3 regions of the Thauera butanivorans genome follow, and region 2 is predicted to be linked to each of the others. Evidence: predicted binding sites of a transcription regulator. Region 2 holds the regulator's gene; each other region holds the start of a gene.
What was found. The regulator sigma-54, encoded in region 2, starts transcription at its own class of promoters, with help from an activator protein. The targets are predictions, from matches to a motif close to TGGCACGCTTNCTGCTNA.
Positions count from the first base shown of each region.

Region 1: ACNQFN_RS11885 (PEP-CTERM sorting domain-containing protein) is a predicted target of sigma-54. The motif match lies at 7,068-7,085, and genes of this name have one in related genera.
Region 3: adh (aldehyde dehydrogenase) is a predicted target of sigma-54. The motif match lies at 5,550-5,567, and genes of this name have one in related genera.

Region 1 is NZ_CP183038.1:2,431,825-2,441,811, reverse strand. Features, by position in the region: gene ACNQFN_RS11930 (FAD-binding and (Fe-S)-binding domain-containing protein) at 1-1,989, shown strand, start outside; gene ACNQFN_RS11925 (LysR substrate-binding domain-containing protein) at 2,126-2,590, opposite strand; gene ACNQFN_RS11920 (RidA family protein) at 2,563-3,111, shown strand; gene ACNQFN_RS11915 (hypothetical protein) at 3,227-3,397, shown strand; gene ACNQFN_RS11910 (pyridoxal-phosphate dependent enzyme) at 3,479-4,408, opposite strand; gene ACNQFN_RS11905 (AMP-binding enzyme) at 4,480-4,623, opposite strand; gene ACNQFN_RS11900 (dodecin) at 4,649-4,861, opposite strand; gene ACNQFN_RS11895 (hypothetical protein) at 4,903-5,040, opposite strand; gene ACNQFN_RS11890 (MOSC domain-containing protein) at 5,146-5,808, opposite strand; gene ACNQFN_RS11885 (PEP-CTERM sorting domain-containing protein) at 6,086-6,997, opposite strand; gene ACNQFN_RS11880 (c-type cytochrome) at 7,393-9,471, shown strand.
Region 2 is NZ_CP183038.1:695,437-705,423, forward strand. Features, by position in the region: gene ilvA (threonine ammonia-lyase, biosynthetic) at 1-1,502, opposite strand, end outside; gene hprK (HPr(Ser) kinase/phosphatase) at 1,600-2,547, opposite strand; gene ptsN (PTS IIA-like nitrogen regulatory protein PtsN) at 2,544-3,005, opposite strand; gene hpf (ribosome hibernation-promoting factor, HPF/YfiA family) at 3,250-3,576, opposite strand; gene ACNQFN_RS03390 (RNA polymerase factor sigma-54) at 3,594-5,054, opposite strand; gene lptB (LPS export ABC transporter ATP-binding protein) at 5,061-5,783, opposite strand; gene recX (recombination regulator RecX) at 5,770-6,219, opposite strand; gene recA (recombinase RecA) at 6,240-7,280, opposite strand; gene ACNQFN_RS03410 (CinA family protein) at 7,414-7,911, opposite strand; gene ACNQFN_RS03415 (phosphatidylglycerophosphatase A) at 7,948-8,430, opposite strand; gene thiL (thiamine-phosphate kinase) at 8,495-9,511, opposite strand; gene ubiT (ubiquinone anaerobic biosynthesis accessory factor UbiT) at 9,735-9,987, opposite strand, start outside.
Region 3 is NZ_CP183038.1:1,519,365-1,529,351, reverse strand. Features, by position in the region: gene ACNQFN_RS07365 (M48 family metalloprotease) at 1-1,343, opposite strand, end outside; gene moaC (cyclic pyranopterin monophosphate synthase MoaC) at 1,454-1,969, shown strand; gene ACNQFN_RS07355 (hypothetical protein) at 1,977-2,222, opposite strand; partial or broken gene ACNQFN_RS07350 (sigma-54-dependent Fis family transcriptional regulator) at 2,238-3,236, opposite strand; gene ACNQFN_RS07345 (DUF779 domain-containing protein) at 3,509-3,889, opposite strand; gene adh (aldehyde dehydrogenase) at 3,976-5,496, opposite strand; gene ACNQFN_RS07335 (monovalent cation/H+ antiporter subunit A) at 5,867-8,776, shown strand; gene ACNQFN_RS07330 (Na+/H+ antiporter subunit C) at 8,776-9,117, shown strand; gene ACNQFN_RS07325 (monovalent cation/H+ antiporter subunit D) at 9,114-9,987, shown strand, end outside.

The DNA.
Region 1 (9,987 bases), 1.7 Mb from region 2:
AAGGCCAGCGCGCTGGTGTTCTTCCCCGACATGGAAAGCGCCTGCCGCGCGGTGGCCGGGCTGAAGTCCGCGCCGGTGGATGCGGTCGAACTGCTCGACCGCGCATCCTTGCGCTCGGTGGCCGACAAACCGGGCATGCCGCCGCTGCTGCGCGAACTGGCCGATGGCGCCACCGCGCTGCTGATCGAGACGCGCGCTCCGTCGGCCGCCGCGCTGTCCGAGCGGATGGCAGCGGTGCTCGCCGAGCTGGCCCGCCACCCGCTGCTCGAAGCGCCGGCCTTCACCACCGACGCCGCCGAGATCGAGCGCCTGTGGAACGTGCGCAAGGGCACTTTCCCGGCGGTGGGCGCGGTGCGCAAGCCGGGCACCACGGTCATCATCGAGGACGTCGCGGTGGCAGTACCCGACCTGGCCGCCTGTTGCCTCGACCTGCAGCACCTGTTCGCCAAGCATGGCTACCACGAGGCGATCATCTTCGGCCATGCGCTGGAAGGCAACGTCCATTTCGTGTTCACGCAGGATTTCGGCATCGAGTCGGAAGTCGCCCGCTACGCCGCCTTCATGGACGAACTGTGCACCGTGCTGGTGGAGAAGTACGATGCCTCGCTGAAGGCCGAGCACGGCACCGGGCGCAACATGGCGCCCTTCGTCGAGCTGGAATGGGGCGCACAGGCCTATGCGCTGATGAAGGAAATCAAGCGCCTGTTCGATCCGGAAGAACTACTCAACCCCGGCGTCATCATCAACGACGATGCCGAGGCCCACCTGAAGCACCTCAAGCCGATGCCCGCCGCCGGCGAGCTGTACGCGCCGGTGGACCGCTGCATCGAATGCGGCTTCTGCGAACCGCAATGCCCGTCGCACGGCCTCACGCTGTCGCCCCGCCAGCGCATCGTCGGCTGGCGCGAACTGTCGCGGCGCAAGGCGGCGGGCGAAGCGCCCGGCGAACTCGGCCACGACTATCTCTACATGGGTCTGGACACCTGTGCCACCTGCGGCCTGTGCGCCACCGCCTGTCCGGTCGGCATCGAAACCGGCGCGCTGACGCGCGCAGTGCGCGGCGAAAACCTGTCGTCGGTCGCACGCACGCTCGGCCGCGTCGCCGCCAACAACTTCGGCGCCACCCAGGCACTGGCCCGCAGCGCATTGAAAGCCGGCCACGTCGCCGAATCGGTGCTCGGCACGCCGCTGCTCGCCCGCCTCACCGGCGGCGCGTGGAAGGCCGGCATGCCGCGCCCCCAGCCGGCGGGCCGCGTCAACCCCGCCGCCAGCGGCGACAAGGTGGTCTATTTCCCGACCTGCGCCGGCCGCATGTTCGGTGCCGACACGCCCGAGAATGCGCTGTCGGCCACGGTCATCCGCGTGCTCGAACGCGCCGGCTACGCCCCCGTCGTGCCCGAAGGCGTCGATGCGCTGTGCTGCGGCCAGTCCTTCGCCAGCAAGGGCATGCCCGCTGATGCCGACCGCAAGTCCGCCGAACTCGAAGCCGTGCTGCGCCACGCCAGCGAAGACGGCCGCCACCCCATCGTGCTCGACGCCAGCGCCTGCTCGCTGCGCATGAAAACCTTCCTCGCCGAACGCCTGCCGATTTACGACCTGGTCGAATTCGCCCACGACGCCTTGCTGCCGCGCCTGATGCTGGCGAAGAAGGCCGAGCCGGTGCTGGTCCACCTGAACTGCAGCGCGCGCCGCATGGGTTTCGAACGCAAGCTCACCCAGCTCGCGCGCGCCTGTGCCGAACAGGTGACGCTGCCGGCGGAAGTCAAATGCTGCGGCTTCGGCGGCGACCGCGGCTTCGTCGTGCCCGAACTCAACGCCCACGCACTGCGCAAGCTGGCCGCCGACATCCCGGCCGGCTGCTGCGGCGGCTATTCCAGCAACCAGACCTGCGAAATCGGCCTCACCGCCGCCACCGGCCTGCCCTACCGCTCCATCGTCCATCTGCTGGACGAATGCAGCCGCGAGGCGATGCGGCAGGCATCTTGCTGAACGCCTCTCCCGCCATGCTGCGAACCATCGAATCCATCGTCCGCTTCGTACCGGACATCGAAGTCGCGATCGGTCATCTGGCGCACAAGGGCACCGTCCTGTACCACGGTCCCATCACCACGGGCGTTGCCCTGGTTCAGGCCAGAGCCTGCTGCACTTCTTCCCTGATCCATTCCGCAAACGCCTGGACTTCCGGGCGCTGCATGGCATCCGGCAGCGTGACCAGGTAATACGCGAAGCGCGCCGGCCAAGGCTTGTCCAGCACTTGTACCAGACGCCCGGCAGCGATTTCATCGCAGGCGTATTCCTGCGGCACCAGGGCGAGCCCTTGACCGGCCACGGCCGCCCGGATCAGCAGGTAGTCGTCCTCGAATGCCGTGCCGCGTTCGGCGCGCGGGTCGTCGGGCACGCCATGCGCCGCCAGCCACAGCGGCCAGTCCGCACGGTCAGCGTCCTGGAGCAACGGCCACCTCAGGCAATCGGCCGGTTCACGAATAACGGTGTTGTTTGCCTGCTGGGCCGGACCGGCAACCGGCGCATGAGGGAGGCCGATGCGATGAGCAGCACAGCCGATTGTTGCCGCTCCTGATGGCGGGCGCACCGCTCTTCATGAAACCTCATCGCTTTTCCATGCTGTCGGCAGCGCTTCTGCTCAGCGCCAATGCCCTGGCCAATCCCGCACTTTCCGCACAGGAGGAATCCGCCATGCCCTCCGCAAGCACCATGCTTCGGCCCGTCAATCCTGCGGGCGCCGTTATCCCCGGCATTTCCTCTGCCGTCGTCGTTGAGAGCGGCAGGATGATGTTCCTGTCCGGGCACGTGCCAATGGATGCGGGCGGCGCAGTTCTTCCGCCAGACCTTGAAAGCCAACTGGACCAGGTATTCAAGAACCTGAGCGCAACGCTGGAAGCGGCAGGCGCAACACCTCGCCAACTGGCGCGTATCACGATTTATGTGCGCGATTTCCAGGCGGATCAACTGCCCGCCATCCGCCGCGCACGAGACCGCTTCATCGACCAGGAACGGCCTCCCGCCAGTACATTGATCGGCGCGGCAGAGCTGTTCCACCCCAATGTACTGGTCGAGATGGATGCGATTGCTGTGCTGCCGCCGGATGCCTGATTTCCCTCGGTACACCGGAATCCATTGAAAGGAGATTCACCCATGGATCGACCCGCACGATGAGCCGATCCATGTGCAGCGCGATGGCCGCAGCGAAACCGTCACCCTGACCGGCATGAAAGTCAAAGCTCGCAATCTGGCCGACGGGCGCTGGTTCTGGGTCATCCTCGGCAGCGACGAAAAACCGATGGTGTTCGAGCGCGACATCGTATGGATCACCTTCCCAGGCCATCGCAAGACCGAGAAGTGGCTGCATGACGGCTGGCTCAGGGAGCAAGGCCGGTAGATCGGGACGATCCCCTGGCAGTGCGGTGCCAGACCCTTTCAGCCCGTCAGATTTCCGGGCCAGCATGGATACATGACTGACTCATGGATTCGCATCCAATGCGGCATGCCACTGGTGCAACTGCTGGGCGGTGGCGGTTACGCCGCCGCACACTACCACCAGCACATCAGCGGCATCGGCCAATGCGCCAGCCTGCCCGTAGGCCACCGCCAGGCTGGCACCGCAGGCGGGCTCCACCAGCATCCGATGGTCGTCGAGGAAGCGCTCGCACGCCTGCACGGCAGCCTGGTCGCTGACCACCGCGGGCCGTACCGGATGCTGCTGCGCCAGGGTGAATGCATGCTTGCATACCTGTCGCGCGCCCAGCGACGTGGCGATGCTGGTGATGGCATCCAGCGCGATGCGCTCGTTTGCCGCGAGCGAACGCGCCAGCGCATCGGCGCCACCCGTTTCTGCGGCGACGATGGGCACGTCCTGCCAGCCATTGCGGCGCAAGCCTTCCACCACACCGCAGAACAGGCCGCCGCCGCCCACCGACAGCACGATGGCATCGGGCTTGGTGCCGGCCGCCGCCACCTCGTCGATCAGGGTGGCATGGCCTTGCCAAAGCAGCGGGTCATCGAACGGGTGAAGAAAGGCGTCTTCCTCGCCCAGCAGGGATTGCGCCAGCGCATGGGCTTCATGCCAAGCCGCTCCATGTACGACCAATTCCGCGCCTTGTGCGCGGATCAAGGCCCGGGCTCGCTCAGTGGTGGTTTCCGGCACCACCACGACGACCGGCACGGACAGGCAGCGGCCGGCATAGGCCACGGCGATACCGGCATTGCCGCCGGAAGAGGACACGAAACGGCGCTTGCCCGTTCGTGCGTGCGCTTTGCAGGCCGCGCCGATACCACGAATCTTGAAGGAGCCCGAAGGCTGCAAGTTGTCGAGCTTGAGCCTGATGCGCCGGCCTGCGGCCTGGCTCAGGGAATCGGATGCGATCAGCGGGGTTTCGATGTGCAAAGGCATGGGCAAGCAGAAAATCAGAAAAGCGGATAATAAATGACTCCGGGCCAGGCAAGATCCCGGCGGGAAAACGCTCAGCCCTCGGCCTCGCTTGCGTAGCGCGCGCGTAGCTCGCGCTTGAGCAGCTTGCCCGAAGCATTGCGCGGCATGTCCTCGACAAAGAACACGCGCTTGGGCACCTTGAACGAAGCGAGCCTGGTGGGCACGTAGGCAATCAAGTCCTCCGCCGCCCGCCCACAGACCTCAATCGGCTTCGAGCCGGAAGCCGATCTTCAGCGTGACCTGGAAGTGCGCCACCTTGCCATCGACGACGTGGCCGCGGGTTTCCACCACTTCGAACCAGTCGATGTGGCGGATGGACTGCGCCGCAGCCTCGATGGCGTTGCGAATGGCAGCATCGCTGCCCTCGTGGGACGAGCCGACGACCTCGACGAGCTTATAGACGTGATCGGACATGTGAGCCTCCTCTTGGTGGTGAGGCCGGGGAATCGGCCTTCTCAGTTCGAATCGCCATCGCAATGGCTGGAAGACACTTGCCGCGCTTCGAAATTCCGCACCGAAGAACGGTAGGCACGTACGCCGAGCACTGCCACCGCGATGAGGATGCCGATGAAAACGATGAGTTTGAATGCCATGTCAGTCGGTCCCGTTCGCTCCTGAAACGCCCCTTTCGCCTCAGGCGCGGCCAATGCCTTCAGTGTAGCCGCACATCTCCGCTCGCGCCTGCCGCAGCGCGTCGCTCAGCCGGCATTCGCCTCCAGCCAGGCCGCCCTCTCCAGCCAGCGCCCGGCCTTGTCCGCCGCAAGTCCCGGTGCCGCTGCGATGCGGCGCAGCGCCGCAGGATCGGGCCGGTGCGCCGTCACCGTGTCCCAGTATTCGGCCAGCGTCAGCCAGGGATTCGGCCGTTCGAGCAGTTCGATGCCATCCCCGGCGCACAGGCGACCTTCCCGCAGTACCCGGTAATACCAGCCGGTGACGCCCGCGGCCTCGACGAAGCGCGAGGCGTCCTTCACCTTCAGCCGCAGGTCGATCTTCCAGCATGGCGAGCGCGGCTGGCTGACCTGCACATGCGCCTCGCCGATGCGCAGCACGTCGCCGATGCAGATGTCGTGCTCGACCAAGCCGCGCGTGCTGATGTTTTCGCCCAATACACCCGGCCCGACGATCTGCGCGCACTGCGGCCACTCCTCGGCCAGCAGCGCGTAGTGCTCGGCCGGATAGTGATGCAGCGCCTTGTCCGGCCCGCCGTGGTGGCGCAGGTCGGCCTGCTCGTCTCCCGCCAGCCCAGTCGTGCCCAGTTGGACCGGGCCGTCGACCGCCGACTTGAAGATTCCGCTGGCCTCGCCTTCGGGCAGCATCAGCCGCACGCGTCCGACGAAGACCTGATCGACCGTGCTTTTCATCGCTTCTCCATGGATCGGAACAGGGAAAATCAGCTTACCTGAACCCGCCCCACCCGGGCCATCGAAGACGCGCTTGCGTGCCGATGGCGGCGCCACAGCGCGATCGCCCGACCGCGCATAGTGGATGTAGAGCGATGCATTCCAAGCCACACGATTTAACCATCGGCAGGCTTCCTGGTGTACGCGCCAGAAATTCTTGGAATGATCCTCACTGCCCTGATCATCGCCTACGCACAACCCGGCCAAAGCCGGGTTGTGCGTGCAATCGAAGCTGAGATCAGTGCTTGCGGCGGCGAGCAGCAGCCAAACCAACCAGGCCCAGGCAGGCCAGGGCCAGCGAGCCGGGCTCGGGCACCTTGCCGGGCTCAACCGGGATATCGATCGTGTCGAGCGAGCCGCCCATCACGTATGCGTAGTTCCACACAACGGTATCGCCGCTCAACAGATCACCCAGGTTGAATGCCAGGCCGATGCCATGGTCGCCAGAACTGGAGTTGCCCTGGTTGCCGCCAGCCAGATAGACATCCGGATCGGTCACCGAGCAGCAGGCGCCGACGATGCCCGTGTTGTGCGCGATCGGGCCCGAATAGAACAGGCCCAGCGGGTAGCCGGAGATCGCGCCGAGCGAGCCGACGAAGTCCTCCAGCGAAACGCCCTGATCCGCAATGCCACGCTGGTTGTTCGTGGCCGCGCTACCGCCCGAGTAGTTGTCCGGATCGGGATCGACGGCGCGCGAGATACGCACGTTGTCCAGGTTCGCGTTCGCAGTGAACGTGGTCTGGATGTTCACGCGCTGGTCGCCTTCGTTGAAGTAGAACAGGTGCGTCAGCGAGAACAGGTTGGTCGTCGTGCTCCAGGTGGCGCCGAAGTCGAACGAGCCGCTTGCCACCGACGTGGTACCGGAAAGCGACAAGCCGCCAGAGTTGGAATTCGAGTACGAGCGCGCGGAACCAGTGGAATCCGTCAACCTGATGCCGAAGCCTTCAAAGGGAATCCCGGGCGATACATAATCCTTGTCCGCAGGGAAGTTGCCGGTGCCGGTGGGGTCAAAGCGCAAAGAATTGAACACCCCCCCATCGGTAATATTCACCCGCACAGATTGGGATTCGAGCAGGACCGGCGCAGCCAGGGTCGTGCCGGACGTCAGCGCGGCAGCAAGGGCCGCAATACTCAAGGTAAAAATTTTCATGAGCGCCTCTTTGTGAATCGAAGTACGTGACAAATTGACTGACCAGGATGGAGGACAGGCCGCACACCGACTAGCAAACGGCATGCCATCTTATAAAAATCAATAAAATCAAAATATTGTGATTTTATTGATGATTTCAATACTATAAATGTAATAAATTTCGACATCACCGCGGTCTGGTTGAATACCCCGCGCTGAGCCCGCGCGTAGAAAGTTCAAACGCCATTCTGTCCGTGGCGAAAACCCATCGGCATCCCGCCTTCGTGTAGCCATGACCAGCAAGCTGCCGAGCCCAAGCCCGACAGGCCGCTAGGGAGATTTTCTTATATCCCTTCCATGAACAAGGAAATAAGCTCCCGGCAAGTCAAATCGTCATGAGCCAAAGGGAGCTTTCCATGAATACGCGAGCGATCCTGCGAGCGGTCGGCATCGGCTGTTCGCTGTTGCTGGCCTCCGCTACCGCATCGGCCGGCACGGCGCAGGCCGATGTGGTCAGGCGCGGCGAATACATTGCCCGCATGGGCGACTGCGTCGCCTGTCACACCGCGCCGGACGGCAAGCCGATGGCCGGCGGGCGGGCGCTGGAGACGCCGTTCGGCATCTTGTATTCCACCAACATCACGCCCGACGGCAAGACCGGCATCGGCCGATACACGTTCGAGCAGTTCGACCGCGCCATGCGCAAGGGCGTGGCCGCCGACGGCCACAACCTGTACCCGGCCATGCCCTACCCGTCCTACGCCAGGATGACCGCGCAGGACATGCGCGACCTGTACGCCTACATGCTGAACGGCGTCGAGCCGGTCGAGCAGGCGAACAAGGAGAACGACATGGACTGGCCCTTCAGCATGCGCTGGGGCCTGTCGCTGTGGAATGCCGTCTTCCTCGACGACGAGGCATTCGAGCCGGTCGCGAACGAATCGGAACAGTGGAACCGCGGCGCCTACATCGTGCAGAGCCTGGGCCATTGCGGTGCCTGCCACACGCCGCGCGGCTTCGCCTTCCAGGAAAAGACCATGAGCGACCAGGGCGGCAAGGGCGCCATGTTCCTGGCCGGCGAAACCGTCGAAGGCTGGCGCGCGCTGAGCCTGCGCAACCTGTGGACGCCGGAGGACACCGCCGAGATGCTCAAGACCGGCCGCAACAAGCACGGCACCGTCTCGGGCAACATGGTGGACGTGGTGCAGCACAGCACCCAGTACATGACGGACGAGGACCTGCTGGCCGTGGGCGTGTATCTGAAGTCGCTGCCGGCGGGCAAGGACGACCTGCCGATGCAGGTGGCCCAGGGCCCGGCGCCGAACATCGTCCCGCTGTCGGCAGGCATGGGTGCAGCGCCGGACGACGACGTGCCGACCAACATCTTCACCACCCGCGGCGGCCTGGGCTACCTGCAGTTCTGCGCCGACTGCCACCGCGCCAACGGCGACGGCGTACCCAATGTGTTCCCGCCGCTGACCGGCAACCACACGCTGCAGTCGCAGGACCCGGCCACGCTGATCCACATCATGCTCACCGGCTGGCGTGCGCCGGTGACCGAAAGTCATGCGCGGCCGCTGTACATGCCGGCCTTCGCGCAACTGGGCGACGAGGAAATCGCCGAGATCCTGAACTTCACCCGCCGCAGCTGGGGCCGCAGCGATGCACGTGAAATCCTCGCAAGCGAGGTCGGCAGCGTGCGCAAGCACCTCGGCGCCAAGGGCATCGACGAGCGGCCGTTCGAGACGCCGCGGCTGGCCGACATGCTGAAGGAAGCGAACGCCGAGCAACTGGTGCTGGGCGCGCGCCTGAACATCGACACTGCCCGCATGCTGCCCGATCACGTCGGCGCAGCGATGAACTGCGCCAGTTGCCATTTGAACGCCGGCACCGTGGCCGATGGTTCGCCCTACGTCGGCGTGTCGGCCTTCTTCCCCAGCTATGGCGCCCGCGCGGGCCGCGAAATCACGCTGGAAGAGCGCATCAACGGCTGCTTCCAGCGCTCGATGAACGGCAAGGCGCTGCCCAAGGAGTCGGACGAGATGAAGGCGATGGTCGCCTACTTCGACTGGATGAAGCGCGAGACCAAGCCCGAGGATCGCGTCGAGGGCCGGGGCATCGGCAAGATCGACCGCAGCATCGTACCCGACCCCGACAACGGCAAGCTGATCTACGCCGCCCAGTGCGCCGTCTGCCACGGCGACGAAGGCGAAGGCATCAAGGACGCCAGGGGCCGCTGGGTCTATCCGCCGCTGGGCGGCGAGCACTCGTTCAACATCGGCGCCGGCATGGCCCGCATCTACACTGCCGCGGCCTTCGTCAAACGCAACATGCCGATCGCCTTCCACGGCAGCTTCCCGCTCGGCCAGGGCGGGCTGTCCGACCAGGAAGCGGTGGACGTGGCGGCCTGGTTCAGCCACCTGCCCCGCCCGGACTTCGCACCCAAGGTCAATGACTGGCCCAAGGGCGGCAAGCCAAGCGACGCGCGCTACTGAGCAGCGGCTGGATGTCGAGCCAGCGGCAGGCTGCACGCCGGTAACTAAAGACGAGGCCGGTTTGCGCGACGATTCCAGCCTGATCATTGAAAACTGGCTTGAACGATAAGGGAGTACAGGCAGATTCGGCCGCGCTGCACCGACGCAGCGCGGCCGGGTCATCCAAACTGGCACGCACACCATCAAGCGCCGTCGCCAGATTGGGCAAGCTCGGCACCAGGAAATCAGTCGCACCCAGCATCTCCCGGCAATCGTCCCGGAGAGACGTTGCTGTTGGATGCGACAACCAAGCAGCCGCACACCCAAGGCTGTCGGAGGATTCAAGCAAACCCTGCACCGAAGCCTGCAAGCCGACCACCGGTCAGGCGCCGTGAAGTACGACACGGAGCACTGCCGAAGTAGCCCGTCATACGAGCCATTTGCCGGCGAAATTTTGCATCATGCATACAATAGCGGTTTTGTATTCCATGACTGCAAAGGCAACACGACAAGGGGCTTCCCACGCTGCAGCCCTTC
Region 2 (9,987 bases):
CGGTAGGCGGGGTTGTCGGTCTCGGCCACGTATTCGTAGCCGAGCCGTTGCAGGAAGTCCTCGAAGGCTTGCGTGTCCTCGGGCGGAACCTGCATGCCGATCAGCACGCGGCCGTAGTCCGAACCGTGGTTGCGGTAGTGGAACAGCGAGATGTTCCAGTCCGAATGCAGCTTGGAGAGGAAATTCATCAGCGCGCCCGGCCGTTCGGGGAAGACGAAGCGGTAGAGCACTTCGTTCTTGGCCTGCGGCGAGCGGCCGCCGACCATGTAGCGGCCGTGGGTCTTGGCCAGTTCGTCGTCGGTCAGGTCGATCGCCGGCAGTTCGTGGCGTTCGAGCATTTCCACCAGGCGGCCGGCTTCGTTGCGGTTGTGCACCGTGACGCCGACGAAGATGTGGGCCTGCTCGGGGTCGGCGTAGCGATAGTTGAACTCGGTGATGTTGCGGTTGCCCAGCAGGCTGATGAACTTGCGGAATGCACCCGGCCGCTCCGGAATCGTCACTGCCAGCACGGCTTCGCGCTGTTCGCCGAGCTCGGCGCGTTCGGCGACGAAGCGCAGGCGGTCGAAGTTCATGTTGGCGCCGGAGGCGACGGCGACCAGGTTCCTGTCGCGCAGCTTGTGGCGCTTGGCGTATTCCTTGGCACCGGCAATGGCGAGCGCGCCCGAGGGTTCGAGGATCGAGCGGGTGTCCTCGAAGACGTCCTTGATCGCGGCGCAGATGGCGTCGTTGTCGACGACGATCATCTCGTCCACGTACTGCTGGCACAGGCGGAAGGTCTCGGCGCCGACCTGCTTGACCGCGGTGCCGTCGGCGAACAGGCCGACCTGTTCCAGTGCCACGCGCTTGCCGGTGGCGAGCGACTGCGTCATCGCGTCGGCGTCGACGGTCTCGACGCCGATGATCTTCGTCTCCGGGCGCACCCGCTTGACGTAGGCCGCCACGCCGGCGAGCAGTCCGCCGCCGCCGACCGCACAGAAGATGGCATGGATGGGCCTGGCATGGGCGCGCAGGATCTCCATGCCGATCGTGCCCTGGCCGGCGATGACGTCCGGGTCGTCGTAGGGATGGACGAAAGTCAGCTTCTCGCTCTTTTCCAGTTCCTGCGCATGGGCGTAGGCGTCGGAATAGGATTCGCCGGCGAGCACGACTTCGCCGCCGCGCGCCTTGACCGCGTCGATCTTGATCTGGGGCGTGGTGCTGGGCATCACGATGACGGCGCGGGTGCCGAGCCGTGCCGCCGACAAGGCGACGCCTTGGGCGTGGTTGCCGGCCGAGGCGCAGATGACGCCGCGCTTCAGGGCCTGCGGCGACAGCCGCGCCATCTTGTTGTAGGCGCCGCGGATCTTGAAGCTGAACACCGGCTGCATGTCCTCGCGCTTGAGATGGATGCGGTTATGCACGCGCGCGGACAGGTTGGCGGCGAGATCGAGCGGCGTCTCGACGGCGACGTCGTAGACGTGGGCGTTGAGAATGCGCTCGAGGTAATCCGTGGGGGTGCTCATCGAAGGCTCGCGGGGCAGCAAAGCCGTCGAGGTTAGCAGCCGATGCGGCACTGCGGCAATAGCACCGCCGATAGGCCGCTTGCCGGCCGGGGCGTGCTTACGCCGCGCCGTCGCCGTCGGCGGCGCTCATCGCCTGCATCTGGCGGTCGATGAATTCCTGCATCGCGTCGATGCCGCGCAACTGCAGGATGGTCGAGCGCACGGCGGCTTCGAGCAGCACCGCGAGGTTGCGGCCCGCGGCGACGGGCAGCACCACGCGCATGACCTTGACGCCGAGGATGTCCTTCACTTCCTGCTGCACCGGCAGCCGGCTCGGGTCGCCGTCGCCGGGCTGGCGGCGTTCGAGATGGCAGACCAGGCGCAGGCGCATCTTCCGGCGGCAGGCGGTCTCGCCGAAGATGGTGCGGATGTTGAGGATGCCGAGGCCGCGGACTTCGATGAAGTCCTGCAGCATCGGCGGACAGCGGCCCTCCAGCACGGTCGGGGCGATGCGCGAGAACTCGACGACGTCGTCGGCGACCAGGCCGTGGCCGCGCGAGATCAACTCGAGCGCGAGCTCGGATTTCCCCGCGCCGGAGTCGCCGGTGATCAGCACGCCGACGCCGAGCACGTCCATGAAGACGCCGTGCAGCGAGATCTTCTCGGCCAGCTCGCGCGACAGGTAGAGCCGCAGCTGGTCGATGACGCTGGCCGAAGGCTGGGGGGTGGTGAAGAGCGCGACGTCGTGCGCTTCGCAGACGCCGCGGATGATGTTCGACACCGCGCAGCCGTCGGCGACGATGATCGCCGGCGGCTGGCTGGACAGGATCTCGTTGAGGTGGTGGGCGACCTTGTCGGTGGTCTGGCGCTGGGCCCAGGCCAGTTCGGCGGCGCCGACGATCTGCAGCCGGGAAGGATGGATCAGGTTCAGGTGGCCGACGAGGTCGGCCGGCCAGATCCGTTCTTCGGCCACCGCCAGCACGGCATCCAGCCGTCCGCTGACATGGCTGAGCTGAAGGAGCTCCCGTTCAGCCTCGAACAGCCGCGCGACGCTGGTCTGCCTCATTCATCGGCGCCCCAGTTCACGAACAGCTTGTGGATGTGCGCGGCGTCGGGTGCGTCCAGCAGGGCCTCGCGGAATTCGCGGTCGCTGAACATCTGCGCCAGTTCGGACAACAGCTGCAGATGGGTCTCGTTGGCCTGTTCGGGCACCAGCAGCACGAACAGCATGCTGACCGGCTTGCCGTCGGGCGAATCGAACTGAACCGGCGCCGCCAGGCGGAGAAAGGCGCCCGCCGCGTCCTTGAGGCCCTTGATGCGGCCGTGGGGAATGGCGATACCCTGGCCGAGGCCGGTGGAGCCGAGCCGTTCGCGGGCGAACAGGCTGTCGAATACGAGGCTCTGGGCGATGCCTTGGTTGTTCTCGAACAGCAGGCCTGCTTGTTCGAAGACGCGCTTCTTGCTGCTGGCGTCCAGATCGACCACCACGTTCGACAGTGGCAGGAGTTGAGATATCAGGCTCATTCGCTATGGAGCTTGCGCAGCGCCGTTACCGCTGGCGCCACGTTGGGCGACGGGGGTTGGACCGGGGTGCGTTGAAGCCGCGTCTTGATAAACGCGCGCATTATAACCACACCCCGGAAGGAAAGCCGCAAGAGACGATCCACCGGTTCGCCTTCGAAGCGATGACCGCGTTGCCCAGCCTTGCCGTGCAATGAGCACCGTCTGCGGCTTCGCGTCTTGTCCTCGCTTCGAATGCAAGCCGGTATCAGGCCTCGGGCGGCGCCTGGTGCTTCAGGGCTTCGTGGTTGTGGTCGGCCATTTTCTGCTTGTACTTCTGGACCTGGCGATCGAGCTTGTCGGCCATCGCGTCGATGGCGGCGTACAGGTCGGTATCCTCGCTTTCGACGAAAATGTCCTTGCCGCGCACGTGCAGCGTGACTTCGGCCTTCTGCTGCAGCTTTTCGACCGAGAGGATCACCGCCACGCTGGTGACGTTGTCGAAGTGGCGGATGACGCGGTCGAGCTTGGCGCCGACGTAGTCGCGAATGGCCGGCGTGACTTCGACGTGGCGCCCGGTGATGTTGAGATTCATGCTAACTCCTGTTGTTGTCAGATCGATTTGCGCAAACTGACCGGCGGGATATTGAGTGATTCGCGGTATTTCGCGATGGTGCGACGTGCGACCACGATACCCTGCTGGCCCAGAACTTCTGCAATTCGTGCGTCGGACAAGGGTTTCTTCCTGTCCTCTGCGTCCACCAGCTGGCGGATCAGTGCGCGGATTGCCGTTGAGGAAGCTGCTCCGCCGGTGTCGGTGGAAACGTGGCTGCCAAAGAAATACTTGAGTTCGAACACGCCACGCGGTGTCGCCATGTACTTCTGCGTGGTGACGCGTGATACGGTGGATTCGTGCAGCTCGAGCTGGTCTGCGATCTCCCGGAGGGTCAGTGGCCTCATCGCCACGTCACCATGATCGAAGAACTGTCTTTGCTGGTCAACGATGGCCTGGGACACGCGCAGGATGGTGTCGAAGCGCTGCTGCACGTTCTTGATCAGCCAGCGTGCCTCCTGGAGCTGGCCGGTGAGTCCGCCGCCCTGTCCCCTGTTCTGCTGCAGCAGGCTGGCGTACAGGCGATTGACGCGCAGGCGCGGCATCGCCTCCTGGTTCAGGCTCACGCTCCAGCGCCCGCGGACCTTGCGCACGACGACGTCGGGCAGCACGTAGCGCGTTTCGGAAGCCGAGTGGCGCAGGCCGGGATGCGGGTCCAGGCTGCAGATCAGGGCGTGCGCGGCGCGCAGTTCGTCGTCGTTGCAGCCGGTCAGCTTCTTCAGGCGGACGAAGTTGCGTTCGGCCAGCAGTTCGAGGTGCCCGTCGACGATCTCGAGCGCCAGCATCTGGATCGAGCTTTCGGGCATCGCGCGCAGCTGCAGCGCCAGGCACTCCTGCGGCGTGCGGGCGCCGATGCCCGCCGGGTCGAGGTTCTGCACGTGGCGCAGCGCGATCGACAGATCGTCGAGGTCGATCTCGAGCTCGGGCGGCAGCAGTTCGAGCAGTTCCTCGAGCGGCTGGTACAGGTAGCCGTCGTCGTCGAGCGCTTCGATGATGAAGCGCACCAGTGCGCGGTCGAGGTCGTTCAGCGGCGACAGCGCGACCTGCTGGTCGAGGTGTTCGCGCAGCGACAGCTCGGCGGCCTGGATTTCCTGGAAGTCGACGTCGTCGTCATCGTCGCGCTTGGCCGAGGTGCCGGTGCCGACGTTCGACCAGTCGATGCCTTCGTCGCCGCCTTCGCGCTCGGCTGTACCGCCGTTGTCGCCGTCGCCGCCCCCGTCGGTGTCGGCTTCGCGCTGCTGTTCACGCTCGCGCTCGGCCGGCGAGGAACTGGTTGAGGGTTCGAGCCTGGGCGGCGGCTCGTCGAATTCCTCGCGCTCCAGCATCGGATTCTCGAGCAGGAAGCGCTCGATCTCCTGGTTCAGCTCGATCGTCGACAACTGCAGCAGCTTGATCGACTGCTGCAGTTGCGGCGTCAGCGTGAGGTGCTGGGAAAGCTTGAGCTGGAGACTGGGTTTCATCCTGGACTAGAGGCGGAAATGCTCGCCGAGGTAGACCTGGCGGACTTTTTCGTTGGCGATGATCTCGCCCGGCTGGCCGCTGGCGAGCACGCGGCCTTCGCTGATGATGTAGGCGCGGTCGCAGATGCCGAGCGTCTCGCGGACGTTGTGGTCGGTGATCAGCACGCCGATGCCGCGTTCCTTGAGGAAGCGGATGATCTTCTGGATGTCGATCACCGCGATCGGATCGACGCCGGCGAAGGGCTCGTCGAGCAGGATCAGGCGCGGGTCGGTGGCCAGCGCGCGCGCGATCTCGCAGCGGCGGCGCTCGCCGCCCGACAGCGAGATGGCGGTGTTGTCGCGCAGATGGCTGATGCCGAGCTCTTCGAGCAGCTCCTGCAGGCGCTCGTCCACCTGGCGGTTCTCGAGCCCCTGAAGCTCCAGCACGGCGCGGATGTTCTCGGCCACGGTGAGCTTGCGGAACACGCTCATTTCCTGCGGCAGGTAGGACAGGCCCAGCCGCGCCCGGGCGTGGATCGGCAGGTGGGTCAGGTCCTTGCCGTCGAGGCCGATCTGGCCGCCGTCGGCGCGCACCAGGCCGACGATCATGTAGAAGCAGGTGGTCTTGCCGGCGCCGTTGGGGCCGAGCAGGCCGACGACCTCGCCCGAGCCGACTTCGAAACCGACGTCATGTACGACGGTGCGTGCCTTGTAGCGCTTTTGCAGGCCAGCGACCTTAAGCAGACTCATCGTGGGGCTCTTTCAGCAGCTTGCGGATCAGGTCGGGTGCGAAGCCGCGGGTTTGCAGGAAGCGCGCCTGCCGCGCCCATTCGCGGGCATCGGCGGGCGGCGTGGTGAAGCGGCTGCGCAGCACGCTGCGCGCACGCTCCGATTCCGATTCTGCACATTCGCTGGCGATTGCCTCGTCGACCAGGTCACGGTCGAGGCCACGCCGCGCCATTTCGCTGCGCAGGCGGCTGGCGCCGAAGCGCGCCGCCTTGCTGCGCACGAAAGCCTGGGCGAAGCGTTCGTCGGACTGCAGGCCGAGCTCGCCCATGCGTTCGATCACCGCCCGGATCTCGTCCTCGTCGCCGTAGGCCGCGAGCTTCTTCGCCAGTTCGGCGCGAGAGTGGTCGCGGCGGGCGAGGTGGCGCAGGGCGCGTTCGCGCAGGCTCGGTTCAGCCATGGCAGCCGCTGGTGTCCCTGTCAGGCCTCGTCCGCCGCGACGGCCGGGGCTGCGCCGCCCGACGGCATTTCGGGCAGGCTGACGGCGGCACGGACCTTGTTCTCGATCTCGCGTGCCAGCGCCGGGTTGTTGCGCAGGAACTCGCGCGAGTTGTCCTTGCCCTGGCCGATCTTGTCGCCGTTGTAGGAATACCATGCGCCGGACTTGTCGACGATCTTGTGCACCACGCCGAGGTCGATGATCTCGCCTTCGCGCGAGATGCCTTCGCCGTACAGGATGTCGAAGTGCGCTTCCTTGAACGGCGGTGAGACCTTGTTCTTGACGACCTTGACGCGGGTCTCGGAGCCGACCACCTCGTCGCCCTTCTTGATCGTGCCGGTGCGGCGGATGTCCATGCGCACCGAGGCGTAGAACTTCAGCGCGTTGCCGCCGGTGGTGGTCTCGGGGCTGCCGAACATGACGCCGATCTTCATGCGGATCTGGTTGATGAAGATCACCAGCGTGTTGGTGCGCTTGATGTTGGCGGTCAGCTTGCGCAGCGCCTGCGACATCAGGCGGGCCTGCAGGCCGGGCAGCTGGTCGCCCATCTCGCCTTCGATTTCGGCCTTGGGCGTCAGCGCGGCGACCGAGTCGACGACGACGATGTCGACGCCGCCCGAGCGCACCAGCATGTCGGCGATCTCGAGCGCCTGTTCGCCGGTGTCGGGCTGCGAGATCAGCAGGTCCTCGATATTGACGCCGAGCTTCTCGGCGTAGCCGACGTCGAGCGCATGCTCGGCGTCGATGAAGGCGGCGGTACCGCCGAGCTTCTGCATCTCGGCGATGACCTGCAGCGTCAGCGTGGTCTTGCCGGAGGATTCAGGACCGTAGATCTCGACCACGCGGCCGCGCGGCAGGCCGCCGAGGCCGAGTGCGATGTCGAGGCCGAGCGAGCCGGTGGAGACGGTCTGGATGTCGCGCTCGACGTTGCCGTCGCCCATGCGCATGATCGAGCCCTTGCCGAACTGCTTTTCGATCTGCGAGAGCGCGGCGGCGAGTGCCTTGGCCTTGTTGTCGTCCATGAAAACTTTTCCTGAGTGATGGGCGGATTATGGCACAGAGCTTGCAGGGATTTTCGGCGGCGAGCTGTCGCAGCCCTGAACAAGGTCTCTGACGGCGTCAGCTTAGCATCTGTATTTATATACAGCAAATATGTCATGCAATATCCGCGCCAGCCAGTTCGATCAAGCGGCGCAGCGCCTGGATGACGGTCTGGCGCCGCACTGCCTCGCGGTCGCCGGCCAGCTGCAGCGTCTGCACCAGCGTGGCCGCGCCGCGCCGCGCCCAGGCCACGCACACCATGCCGACGGGCTTTGCCGGCGTGCCGCCGCCGGGGCCGGCGACGCCGGAAACGGCGATCGCGACGTCTGCCGTGCTGTGGATCAGCGCGCCTTCCGCCATTTCGGTGACGGTCGCTTCGCTGACGGCGCCATGCGCTTCGAGGGTCGTGGCGGCGACGCCCAGCATGTCGGTCTTGGCCGCGTTGGAATAGGTCACGAAGCCGCGGTCGAACCAGGCCGAGCTGCCGCTGGTGGCGGTGACGGTCGCCGCGATCCAGCCGCCGGTGCAGGATTCCGCGGTGGCCAGCAGCCAGCCCCGCGCGGCCAGCGCGGCACCGGCCGCGGCCGAGAGTTCGTTCAGTTCGCTATCCATCGTTCGCATGTGTGCTGAAGGGGGGACCGGGGCTGGTCAGCGGCCGAACAGCTGGACCAGGATGGCCAGCACGAGCAGGGTGTAGCCGGCGGCGATGATGTCGTCGAACATCACGCCGAAGCCGCCCTTGAAGCTGCGGTCGGCCCAGCGCACCGGCGGCGGCTTGACGATGTCGAAGAAGCGGAACAGCGCCACCGCGACCGCCTGCCAGCCCAGCGTCGCCGGCGTGAATGCCAGCACCAGCCAGATCGCCACCATCTCGTCCCAGACGATGCCGCCGTGGTCGGGCACGCCGAGCGTGCGGCCGGTGCGTTCGGCGGCGAGCACGCCGACGATGAACAGGCTGGCAAGAAAGGCCAGGAAGACGAACTCCGACAGCGGCGCGCTGAGCAGCGGATACAGCGCCCAGCCCAGCAGCGTGCCCGCCGTGCCCGGCGCCCATGGCGACAGGCCGGAGCCGAAGCCGAGCGAGATGAAGTGGGCGGGGTGGCTCATCATCAGTTTCAGAGTGGGGCGCATCGGCTCGCTCCGGAAGGTCGGGGAGGGGGGGGCGGAAGAACGGGCGTGACGGCGGCGGCGATGTTCATGCGAAGTGATCGTAGCCGCTCGGATGCAGGACCTGCTCCTCGCCGTCGGCCGTGCGCAGCAGGCATTCGCCCGCCCGGCCGGTGATCCGGCCGATGCGGTGCAGCGGCAGCGCGAGCCGGCGCGACAGCGCGTCGATGTCGGTGCGCGCGGAGGCCGCTGCGGTGAACAGCAGTTCGTAGTCGTCGCCGCCCGCCAGCAGGCAGGCGCGGGCCTTGTCCTCGGGCGCGCCGGTCGCGAGCAGCGCCGCCAGTGGCAGGGCCGCGCTATCGATGACGGCGCCGGCACCCGACTGCGCCAGGACGTGGGCCAGGTCGCCGAGCAGGCCGTCGGAGACGTCGAGCATCGCGCTGGCGAGCCCGCGCAGGGCCAACCCCAGCGCCACGCGCGGCTGCGGGCGCTGCAGCGCGGCGATGCAGCCTTGGCGGCCGGGCGGGTCCAGATCGACTTCGCCGCGCAGCGCGGCGAGGCCGAGCGCAGCCAGGCCGGGCTGGCCCGAAACCCACAAGTCGTCGCCGGCGCGGGCGCCGGCGCGGCCGATCGCTGCGCCCGCCGGCACTTCGCCGATGATCGTGACGGACAGGTTCAGTGGCCCGCGGGTGGTGTCGCCACCGGCCAGGTCCACGCCGAAAGCGTCGGCGCAGGCGTAGAAGCCGCGCGCGAAGGCGGTGATCCAGTCCTCGTCGGCCGCCGGCAGCGCCAGCGCGAGGAAGGCCCAGCGCGGTTCCGCGCCCATCGCCGCGAGGTCGGACACATTGACCGCCAGCGTCTTCCAGCCGAGGTCCTGCGGGTCGGTGTCGGCGAAGAAGTGCGTGCCGGACACCAGCATGTCGGTCGACACGGCCAACTGCATGCCCGGCCGCGCACTCAGCAGTGCCGCATCGTCGCCGCCGGCGAGATCGGTATGCCGCGTGCCGCGGCTGAAATGCCGCCGGATCAGGTCGAACTCGGATGGCGGCGCAGATGCGGGCCGTGGAAACGTGGCGGGCGAGGCGGATTCGGTCGGGCGGGGCATGGCGCGGGCGCGGCAGCGAAGCGGGGGCGCAAGCTTAACGCAGATGCTGCCGGCTCGCCTGCCATCCCCATGGCCACTGTCGTTTGCGCGAGGCCATCATCGGTCCGCGAGCATTCTCGCGCCGACAGCCCGGTTCTTCGTAGGAGCGGCTTCAGCCGCGAATGGGGCTGAGATGCCGTTTCCACAGTTGCTTTCGCGGCTGAAGCCGCTCCTACGGATAGCGTCAGCGGCCGAGGCCCAGCTTTGCCTTCAGCGCATCCCAGTCGACCGCGTCGAGGGTGTTCTTGACCAGCAAGCCCAGTTCGGTATCGCCTTCCATGCGCAGGCGGCGGCTGAAGAACAGCGTGTCGGGGTCCTCCTCGCGCAGGGCCAGGGCGATGAAGTCGCGCGTGGTGGCGGAAATGACCAGATCGGGCTTGCCGTCGCCGGCAGCCGGCGCGGCGCGCTGGAAGCCCTTGTCGCCCAGCGTGAAGTCG
Region 3 (9,987 bases), 820 kb from region 2:
TCGCCCGCCCTGCTTGCGATCTCCAGTTGCTCGATCGCTGCCGGCAGGCTGCCGCGCAGCCGATAGACTTCGGCCTGGGCGCGGTGCTGGGCGGTGACTTTGCCCAGGTCCGCATAGGCCCGCGACAGCAGTTGCCACAGGCGCGGGTCGGACTGGCGGTTGTCCAGTGCGCGGCGGACGCCATCGACCGCCGCCTGCGGCTGGCCGCCGAGGATGCGCGCATTGGCCAGCGCATAGACCAGGGCGTGGTTGGACGGGAAGCTGCGCATCGCCGCCTCCAGCACCTTGATCGCGGTCGCGCCGTCCTTGCGCGCCAGTGCGATCTCGGCGCGCAGCGTTTCGATCCACGGCGACGGCGGCGCCTTGGCGCGCACGGCCTCGAGCCGTTGCGCTGCCTCGTCCAGCCGGCCGGCGCGGAACAGGGCGCGCGCCAGGCCATAGCCGGCGGCGGGGTCGGCCGGCGTCTGCGCCAGCTGGCTTTCCATGTCCCTGACCGCATCGGTGGCCAGGCCGGCGTTGGCACGCAACTTGGCGCGGGAGAAGTTGAAGTCCGGCGAATCGACCACCTGGCGGTAGCGCATCGAGTTGACACGGTTCTCCATGTCGGCGATGCGCTCGGTCGTCAGCGGGTGGGTGCGCAGATAGGCCGGCGCATTGTTCTCGTACATGCGGGTGGCGCGCTGCAGGCGCTCGAAGAAGCCGGGCATGCCGCGCACGTCGAAGCCGGCACTCTCCAGCGTCTCGAGCCCGACGCGATCCGCCTCGCGCTCGAAGCTGCGGGTGTAGCCGAGCTGCGACTGGATCGCGCCGGCCTGGCCGGCAGCGATCGCCGCCTGGCTGACGTCCGAATTGCTGCGCGCCGCCAGCACCGCCACCAGCAGCGAGGCCATCATCAGCATCGCCGACTGGCTCTGCTTGCCGACGATCTGCGCGATGTGGCGCTGGGTGACGTGGGCGATTTCGTGGCCGAGCACCGAGGCGAACTCGGATTCGGTCTGCGCTGCCAGCAGCAGGCCGGTATGCACGCCGATGTAGCCGCCGGGCAGCGCGAAGGCGTTGAGCGTCGAGTCGCTGACGACGAAGAAATCGAAATCCAGCCCGGGATTGTTGCTCACCGCCGCCAGCTTGTGGCCGATGCGGTTGACGTACTCCTCGACTTCCGGATCGTCCAGGTAGCTGGCATCGCGCCAGCGGATCTGGCTGATGATCTGCTCACCGATGCGCCGCTCGGCGGCCGGCGAAAGCTCGGTCGCGGCAACGTCTCCCAGATCGGGCAGATCGTAGGCGTGGACAGGGAAAGCCAGCGCGAGGCTGAGCAGCAGGGCAAGAGGTCGTCGCATCATCGGGTGCTATGATACCCGGCCGCATCAAAGCGTTCCCGCATGCCTGTATCCGGCTGTAGCCGGCCCCGGCCGCGGCGCACGCGCCCTCTCTTCATGACCGCCGAAGCACGATGAGCACCGACGCAGCGAACTCCGACACCCCCGCCTTGACCCATTTCGACACCGACGGCCAGGCCCACATGGTCGACGTCGGCGCCAAGGCCGAAACCCGCCGCGTCGCCGTCGCCACCGGCCGCATCCTGATGCTGCCGGATACCTTCGGCATGATCCGCGCCGGCACGGCCAGGAAGGGCGACGTGCTCGGCATCGCCCGCATCGCCGCCATCCAGGCCTCGAAGCGCACCAGCGAACTGATTCCGCTGTGCCATCCGCTGCCGCTGACGCGGGTGGCGGTCGAGTTCGCGCTGGAGGAAGGCGCGCAGGAAGGGAGCGAACACGCGGTGCGTTGCACCGTCACCGCCGAAACGGTCGGCCGCACCGGCGTCGAGATGGAAGCACTGACCGCGGTCAACGTCGGCCTGCTGACGATCTACGACATGTGCAAGGCGGTGGACCGGGGCATGCGCATGGAAGGCATTCGCCTGCTGGAAAAGCTCGGCGGCAAGTCGGGGCACTGGCAGGCCTGACGACTGTTTACCGGACGGCTTGCTTTGCGCCGTCCTTTGCCGCCAGGCGCGAGATCACCAGCGGAAAGGCACCCGACCCGGCAAGCGCGATGGCCGACACCAGAAACGCCAGTCCCGCCATCGGCTCTGCCAGTGCCGGATGAAGCCGGTCACCGGCACCGGCGAAACACGTCACTGCCGGCACCAGACACAGCGCCGCCAGGACGAAAAGCACGAGCGCCGACATCGGCATCCGGCGGTGGTCAGCGGACATGCATCCATTCTCCATTCAAAAGTTGCGGCCCAGCTTGCGGTACAAGGTGTTGCGGGCGATGCCCAAGGCCCGTGCAGCAGCTGACACGTTGCCGCCGTGTTCGGCCAGCGCCCGCTGGATCAGGCTCTCGTCCAGACCCAGCGGGGGACGGCCACGCGGTCGGGCTGCTACGGACAGCATCCTCCTGGACTCTGCTCCTGCCCGAGATGTGACGAAAACCGGCACAGCTTCGGCATCGAAGATTTCCTCCGGCAGATGCCGCGGCAGGATCACCCGTTCATCGTCATCGAGCAGCGCCAACGCCACCCGCAGCACGTTCTGCAATTGGCGGATGTTGCCCGGCCAGGCATATGCCTCGAAGAAGTGCATCACTTCTTCCGACACGCTCACACCATCGCACGGCCGGCCGGCGCACTCCGCCTCGATCAACAGGCCGACGATGACACGCATGTCGGTGCGCGCACGCAAGGGCGGCAGGTGGACGGTCAGGCCGTTGATGCGGTAGTAGAGGTCCTCGCGGAACAGGCCGTTCTTCACCGATTCGTTCAGCGTCCGGTGCGTCGCCGACACCAGCGCGATGTCGACCGGCAGCGCCTCCCGGGCACCGACCGGCACCACGCGGCGCTCCTGCAGCACGCGCAGCAGCCTCGCCTGCATGGACAGCGACATGTCGCCGATCTCGTCCAGGAACAGCGTGCCGCCGTCGGCCTGCTGGATGCGCCCCACCGCGCCTTCGCGCCGTGCGCCGGTGAAGGCGCCGCCGACATAGCCGAAGAGTTCGGCTTCGATCAGGCTTTCGGGAATCGCTGCGCAGTTGAGGGCGACGAAAGGGCCATCGGCCCGCGGCCCGCTGTTGTGGCAGGCCTGTGCCAGCAATTCCTTGCCGACACCGGATTCGCCCTGGATCAGCAACGGGATGTTGCGCCCCACCACCCTGCCGGCACGATCGAGCACCCGCTGCAGACCGGCATCGCCAGTAGCCAGGCGGGCGAGCGTCACACGCCCGTCGGCGGCAGGCTCCAGCGCAAGACGATGCAGCCTCTCGCCGGCGGTCCGCCCGGGGTCGCAAGGCCGCTTCGACGCAGGCACGGGCAAGTCCGCCAGCGGCGCGCGCGTAAAGATCCGCCCCATCGTCGTTCGTCTCCAGCACCGGACCATGCCGGCTCACCGGGACTATTAAAGCAAAAGCTGCTGCAGCAAAGCAGAAAACAAAGCAGAAAAAATTCGCCGGGCGAAAAGGAACACCATGGGAACACTGCATCCCTCGGCGGGAAGGGCTGCCGCAGCTAGCGGCCGCAGGCGCGATCCTCGGCTTCCACCTCGGCCATCTCGTCGTCGTCGAACAGCCGCGAGCGGGTCAGGAAGGCCTTGCCGGTGCCGCCTTCCAGCGAGAAGGTGCCACCCGTTCCTTCCACCACGTCGATGATCAATTGCGTGTGCTTCCAGTATTCGTATTGCGACGCACTGATGTAGAACGGAACGCCGCCGATCTCGCCGAGATGGACGTCGTACGGGCCGATCGTCAGATCGGTGGGCAGGTAGCAGTTGGCGGCGCTGTTGTCGCAGCAGCCGCCGGACTGGTGGAAGATCAGATCGGATCCATGCTCGGCCTTGAGCTGGTCGATCAGTTCGAGCGCCGCAGGTGTGGCGATGACGCGCTTGACCATGATTGTCTGCTCCGCAGTACAAGTGTCGGGGGCAGTCGCCTGCCCCCGACCAAGCGCCCGCAAGCAGGCGCGGGAGGAGAGCCGTCTCAGAAGAACCCGAGCTTGTTCTCGCTGTAGCTGACGAGCAGGTTCTTGGTCTGCTGGTAGTGGTCGAGCATCATCTTGTGGGTCTCGCGCCCGATGCCCGACTCCTTGTAGCCGCCGAAGGCCGCATGCGCCGGATAGGCGTGGTAGCAGTTGGTCCACACCCGCCCGGCCTGGATCGCCCGGCCCATGCGGTAGGCCACGTTGCCGTTGCGGCTCCACACCCCCGCACCCAGCCCGTACAGCGTGTCGTTGGCGATCGCCAGCGCCTCGGCTTCGTCCTTGAAGGTGGTCACCGCCAGCACCGGGCCGAAGATCTCTTCCTGGAAGATGCGCATCTTGTTGTGGCCCTTGAACAGCGTGGGCTGGATGTAGTAGCCCTCGCTCAGTTCGCCGCCCAGATTCGCCTTGTCGCCGCCGATCAGCACTTCGGCCCCTTCTTCCTTGCCCAGCGCCAGGTAGGACTGGATCTTGCTCATTTGCTCGCGCGAGGCCTGCGCGCCCATCATCGACTCGGTGTCGAGCGGGTGGCCGTGCTTGATCGCCGCCACGCGCTCGAGCACGCGCTCGATGAAGCGCTCGTAGATGCTTTCCTGGATCAGCGCCCGGCTCGGGCAGGTGCACACTTCGCCCTGGTTGAAGGCGAACAGCACCATGCCTTCGATGGCCTTGTCGAGGAAGGCGTCGTCGCGGTCCATGACGTCGGCGAAGAAGATGTTGGGCGACTTGCCGCCCAGCTCCAGCGTGGCCGGGATCAGGTTGTTGGCCGCGGCCTGGGCGATCACCCGCCCGGTCGAGGTCGAGCCGGTGAAGGCGATCTTGGCGATGCGCTTGCTGGTGGCCAGCGGCATGCCGGCTTCGCGGCCGAAGCCGTTGACGATGTTGAGCACGCCCGGCGGCAGCAGGTCGGCGATCAGTTCGACCAGCACCATGATCGAGACCGGCGTCGATTCGGCGGGCTTCAACACCACGCAGTTGCCCGCGCCCAGCGCCGGCGCGAGCTTCCAGGCCGCCATCAGGATCGGGAAGTTCCACGGGATGATCTGCCCGACCACGCCCAGCGGTTCGTGCAGGTGGTAGGCGACGGTGTTCTCGTCGATCTCGCTGATGCTGCCTTCCTGCGCGCGCAGGCAGCCGGCGAAGTAGCGGAAGTGATCGACGGTGAGCGGAATGTCGGCGTTGAGCGTCTCGCGGATCGCCTTGCCGTTGTCGACCGTCTCGGCGTAGGCCAGCCGTTCCAGGTTCTGTTCGATGCGCTCGGCGATCCGGAGCAGAATGTTGGCCCGCTCGGCCGCCGGCGTCTTGCTCCAGGCCGGAAACGCCGCGTGCGCCGCGTCCAGCGCCAGCTCGATGTCCTCGGCGGTGGAGCGTGCCGCCTGCGTATAGATCTGGCCGCTGATCGGCGTCACCACGTCGAAGTACTGGCCCTTGACCGGCGAAACCCAACGGCCGCCGATGAAGTTGTCGTAGCGCGCCTTGTGCTGCACCGGGGCCCCGGACTGGCCGGGCATTGCGTAGATCATCTCGCTGTCTCCTCGTTCTGGTGTTCATGGGCGTCGACCGCCACCACGCACCTCCAGCAGGCATCGTGCCAGCATGGCAAGCCCATTTCCCTTCAAGCAGTTACGGTAAAAACCGGCTGCACATCGGGAGCGGCGTCATGGGCGGAGCATGTCAGTACGGAACAACTGCTCCATAAATATGAGCATATGGAGCAATCCGGCATGCATGCCCCATGCTCCATTAGGGAAGCTCCTTATCGACATTCCGGCCTCGCCGCAAAGCCAGCCAACAGCAGCAAAAAGAAGGAAATTTCGTCGATCGGACACATCTTGGCGCGGTATTTGCTGTGGTATCTTCGTGGCCGTCCCCCTCCCCGACAGCCACGGCCCGATGCTGCTTGCCTCCCTCGTCTTCGTCCCCTTCATCGCCAGCCTGATCGCAGCATCGATGCCACAGGACGCCCGCAACCGGGAGTTCTGGCTGGCGGCCGGTGTGGCGGTCTACGGGCTCATCGTCGCGATCTCGCTCTATCCGGAGATGTCGGAAGGCACGGTGCTGCGCGAGGGCTTCGACTGGCTGCCCGCGCAAGGCCTGTACTTCCTGCTGCGCATGGATGGCCTGGCCTGGGTGTTCACCTTGCTGGTACTCGTCATCGGCCTGCTGGTGGTGCTGTACGCGCGCTACTACATGTCACCGAACGACCCGGTGCCCCGCTTCTTCTCCTTCCTGCTCGCCTTCATGGGCTCGATGCTGGGCGTGGTGCTGTCGGGCAACCTGGTCCAGCTCGTGGTGTTCTGGGAACTGACGAGCCTGACCTCCTTCCTGCTGATCGGCTACTGGCACCACCGCGCCGACGCCCGGCGCGGCGCGCGGATGGCCTTCACCGTCACCGCCACCGGCGGCCTGTGCCTGCTCGCCGGCGTGCTCGTGCTGGGCCACATCGTCGGCAGCTACGACCTCGACATCGTGCTGGCGGCCGGCGAACTCATCCGCAGCGACGATCTGTACCTGACCGCCTTGCTGCTCATCGCGCTGGGCGCGCTGACCAAGAGCGCGCAGTTCCCCTTCCACTTCTGGCTGCCGCACGCCATGGCGGCTCCGACGCCGGTGTCGTCCTACCTGCATTCGGCGACGATGGTGAAAGCCGGCGTGTTCCTGCTGGTGCGCCTGTGGCCGGCCCTGGCGGGCACGCCGGAATGGACCTGGATCATCGGCGGCGCGGGCGTGTGTACGCTGTTGATCGGCGCCTTCATCGCCATCTTCCAGCACGACCTCAAGGGCCTGCTGGCCTATTCGACGATCAGCCACCTCGGCCTGATCACCGTACTGATCGGCATCGGTACGCCGCTGGCGATGGTCGCGGCGATCTTCCACATCCTGAACCACGCCACCTTCAAGGCCTCGCTGTTCATGGCCGCCGGCATCATCGACCACGAAACCGGCACGCGCGACCTGCGCCTGCTGGGCGGGCTGCGCCACAAGCTGCCGGTCACCGCCACGCTGGCCATCGTCGCCAGCGCGGCGATGGCCGGCGTGCCGCTGCTGAACGGCTTCCTGTCCAAGGAGATGTTCTTCGCCGAAACGCTGCATGTCGGCGGCGACCGCAACTGGTGGATGTCGGTCGCCGCGGTGGCGATGGGCATGTTCAGCGTCGCCTATTCGCTGCGCTTCATCTCCATCTTCTTCGGCAAGCCGGCCGGCGAGCTGCCGCGCGACCCGCACGAGCCGCCGCGCTGGATGCGCTTTCCGGTCGAGTTGCTGGCGTTCACCTGCCTGGTGGTGGGCATCGCGCCGGCCATCAGCATCGGCCCCGTCCTCGACCTGGCGGTGGCGGCGAGCCTGCGCGAACACACCCCCGACTACAACCTGGCGACCTGGCACGGCTGGAACCTGCCCCTGGTGATGAGCATCATCGCCCTGTTCGGCGGCATCACGCTGTACGCGGTGCTGCGCTGGCGCTTCAACCTGCGCGAGCGCACGCGCGCGCCGCTGCTCAGCCACTTCAACGGCGCCCAGGCCTATGAAACCGCGATGCAGTCCCTGACCCGCGCAGCGGAATGGCTGGTCCGCCGCCTGGGCACCTCCAAGCTGCAGAAGCAGTTGCTGATGCTGATGCTGATGCTGCTGATCGTCCCGCTGCTGCTCGCCGGACTGCCGCCCGACTGGACGATACTGCCGCTGGAAGGCTTCGACCCGCTGTTCGCCGGCATCTGGCTGATCGGCGGCGCCTGCGCGGTTTCGGCCGCATGGATGGCGAAGTACCATCGCCTGACCGCCCTGGTGCTGGTCGGCGGCACCGGCATCATCACCGCCGCCACCTTCCTGTGGCTGTCGGCACCCGATCTCGCGCTGACCCAGTTGATGGTCGAAACCGTCACCACCGTGCTGCTGCTGCTCGGCCTGCGCTGGCTGCCACCCCGCATCGAATCGGCGGAGATGCAGGCTGCCGCGTCCCGCCGCGACTGGACGAGGCGTGCGCTGCACATGATGCTCGCCGTGGCCGGCGGCCTGGTGATGACGGTACTGACCTACGCCGTGCTGGTGCACCCGGCCTCGGACACCATCGCCGACTTCTTCCTGCTCAACGCGCTCTCCGGTGGCGGCGGCAGCAACGTGGTGAACGTGCTGCTGGTCGATTTCCGCGCCTTCGATACGATGGGCGAGATCACCGTACTGGCGATCGTCGCGCTCATCGTCTACGCCCTGCTGCGCCGCTTCCGCCCGGCGCCCGACAGTGCCGAAGTGCCGCAGCAGCAACTGCACGCCTTCGACCCGGCCAGCCGGCAGACGCCATCCGAGCAGGCCGACAGCGGCTACCTGTTCGTGCCGGGCGTCTATCTGCGCACGCTGCTGCCCTTCATGGGCGTGATCGCGGCCTACTTCTTCATGCGCGGGCACAACCTGCCCGGCGGCGGTTTCGTCGCCGGCCTGATCTTCGCCGTCGCCATCCTCGTCCAGTACATGCTCGCCGGCGCGACCTGGGTCGAAGCCCACATCACCCTCAGGCCCCACCGCTGGCTGGGCTTCGGCCTGCTGCTGGCCGGCGTCACCGGCCTGGGTTCCTGGGCCTTCGGCCATCCCTTCCTGACCTCGCACACCGCGCACCTCCATCTTCCGGTGCTCGGCGAACTGCACGTGCCCAGCGCCTTCGTGTTCGACCTGGGCGTGTTCGCGGTGGTGGTCGGCACGACGATGCTGATGCTGGTCGCGCTGGCGCACCAGTCGCTGCGTGCGCACAAGAAGGCGAGCGAACAGGCCGCGGATGCGGCCATGCCCGCCGCCAGCGAAGGAGCGCTGTAATGGAAATCGTCATCGCGCTCGCCGTCGGCGTCATGTTCGGCTCGGGTATCTGGCTGATCCTGCGGCCCCGCACCTTCCAGCTCATCACCGGTCTGCTGTTGATGTCCTACGCCGTCAATATCTTCATCTTCGCCATGGGCCGGCTGTCGGTCGACCGTCCGCCGATCACCCTCAGCCCCGACATCGACCCCGCCCAGTTCGCCGACCCGCTGCCGCAAGCCCTGGTGCTGACCGCCATCGTGATCGGTTTCGCGACCACCGCGCTCTATCTCGTCATCATGATCGGCGCCCGCGGCCTGACCGGCAGCGACCACGTGGACGGCAAGGAGCCGCGCGAATGAACGCCCTGCCCTTCCTGCAGCACTTCATCGTCCTGCCGATCCTGCTGCCGCTGCTGGCCGGCGCGCTGCTGATCCCGGTCAAGCAGAGCCGCTACACGCTCAAGTTCGCCCTCAGCGTCACCAGCACGGTGCTGCTGTGGCTGCTGGCCGCAGCGCTGCTGGTGATGGCCGACGGCGGCTACTGGCCCGACGGCATCGGCGTCTATCTCGCCGCCAACTGGCCCGCGCCGTTCGGCATCGCCCTGCTCGTCGACCGGCTCACCGCGCTGATGCTGCTGCTCACCGCCACCATCGCGCTGGCGGTGCTGGTGTTCTCGGCCAAACGCTGGGACCGGGTGGGCATCCAGTTCCACACCCTGTTCCAGTTCCTGCTGATGGGCCTGAACGGCGCCTTCCTGACCAACGACCTGTTCAACCTGTTCGTCTTCTTCGAGGTCATGCTGGCGGCCTCCTACGGCCTGGTGCTGCACGGCTACAACCTGCAGCGCATCCGGGCCGGCATGCAGTACATCGCCATCAACCTGGTCGCCTCCTTCCTGTTCCTGATCGGCGTGGCGCTGATCTACGCCGCCAGCGGCACGCTCAACCTCACCGACCTGGGCATGCGCGTCGCCCTGCTCGGCACCGAAGACACCTGGCTGCTGGCGATCGGCGTCACCACCCTCGGCCTGGCCTTCCTGACCAAGGGCGCGATGTGGCCGCTGGGTTTCTGGCTGCCCGGCACCTACGCCTCGGCCTCGGCGCCCGTCGCGGCGATGCTGGTGCTGATGACCAAGGTCGGCGTCTATGCCGTGCTGCGGGTATGGATGACGGTGTTCGGCGACGGCGCCGGGGCGCTGGCCGGCTTCGGCTTCACCGCGCTGACGATCG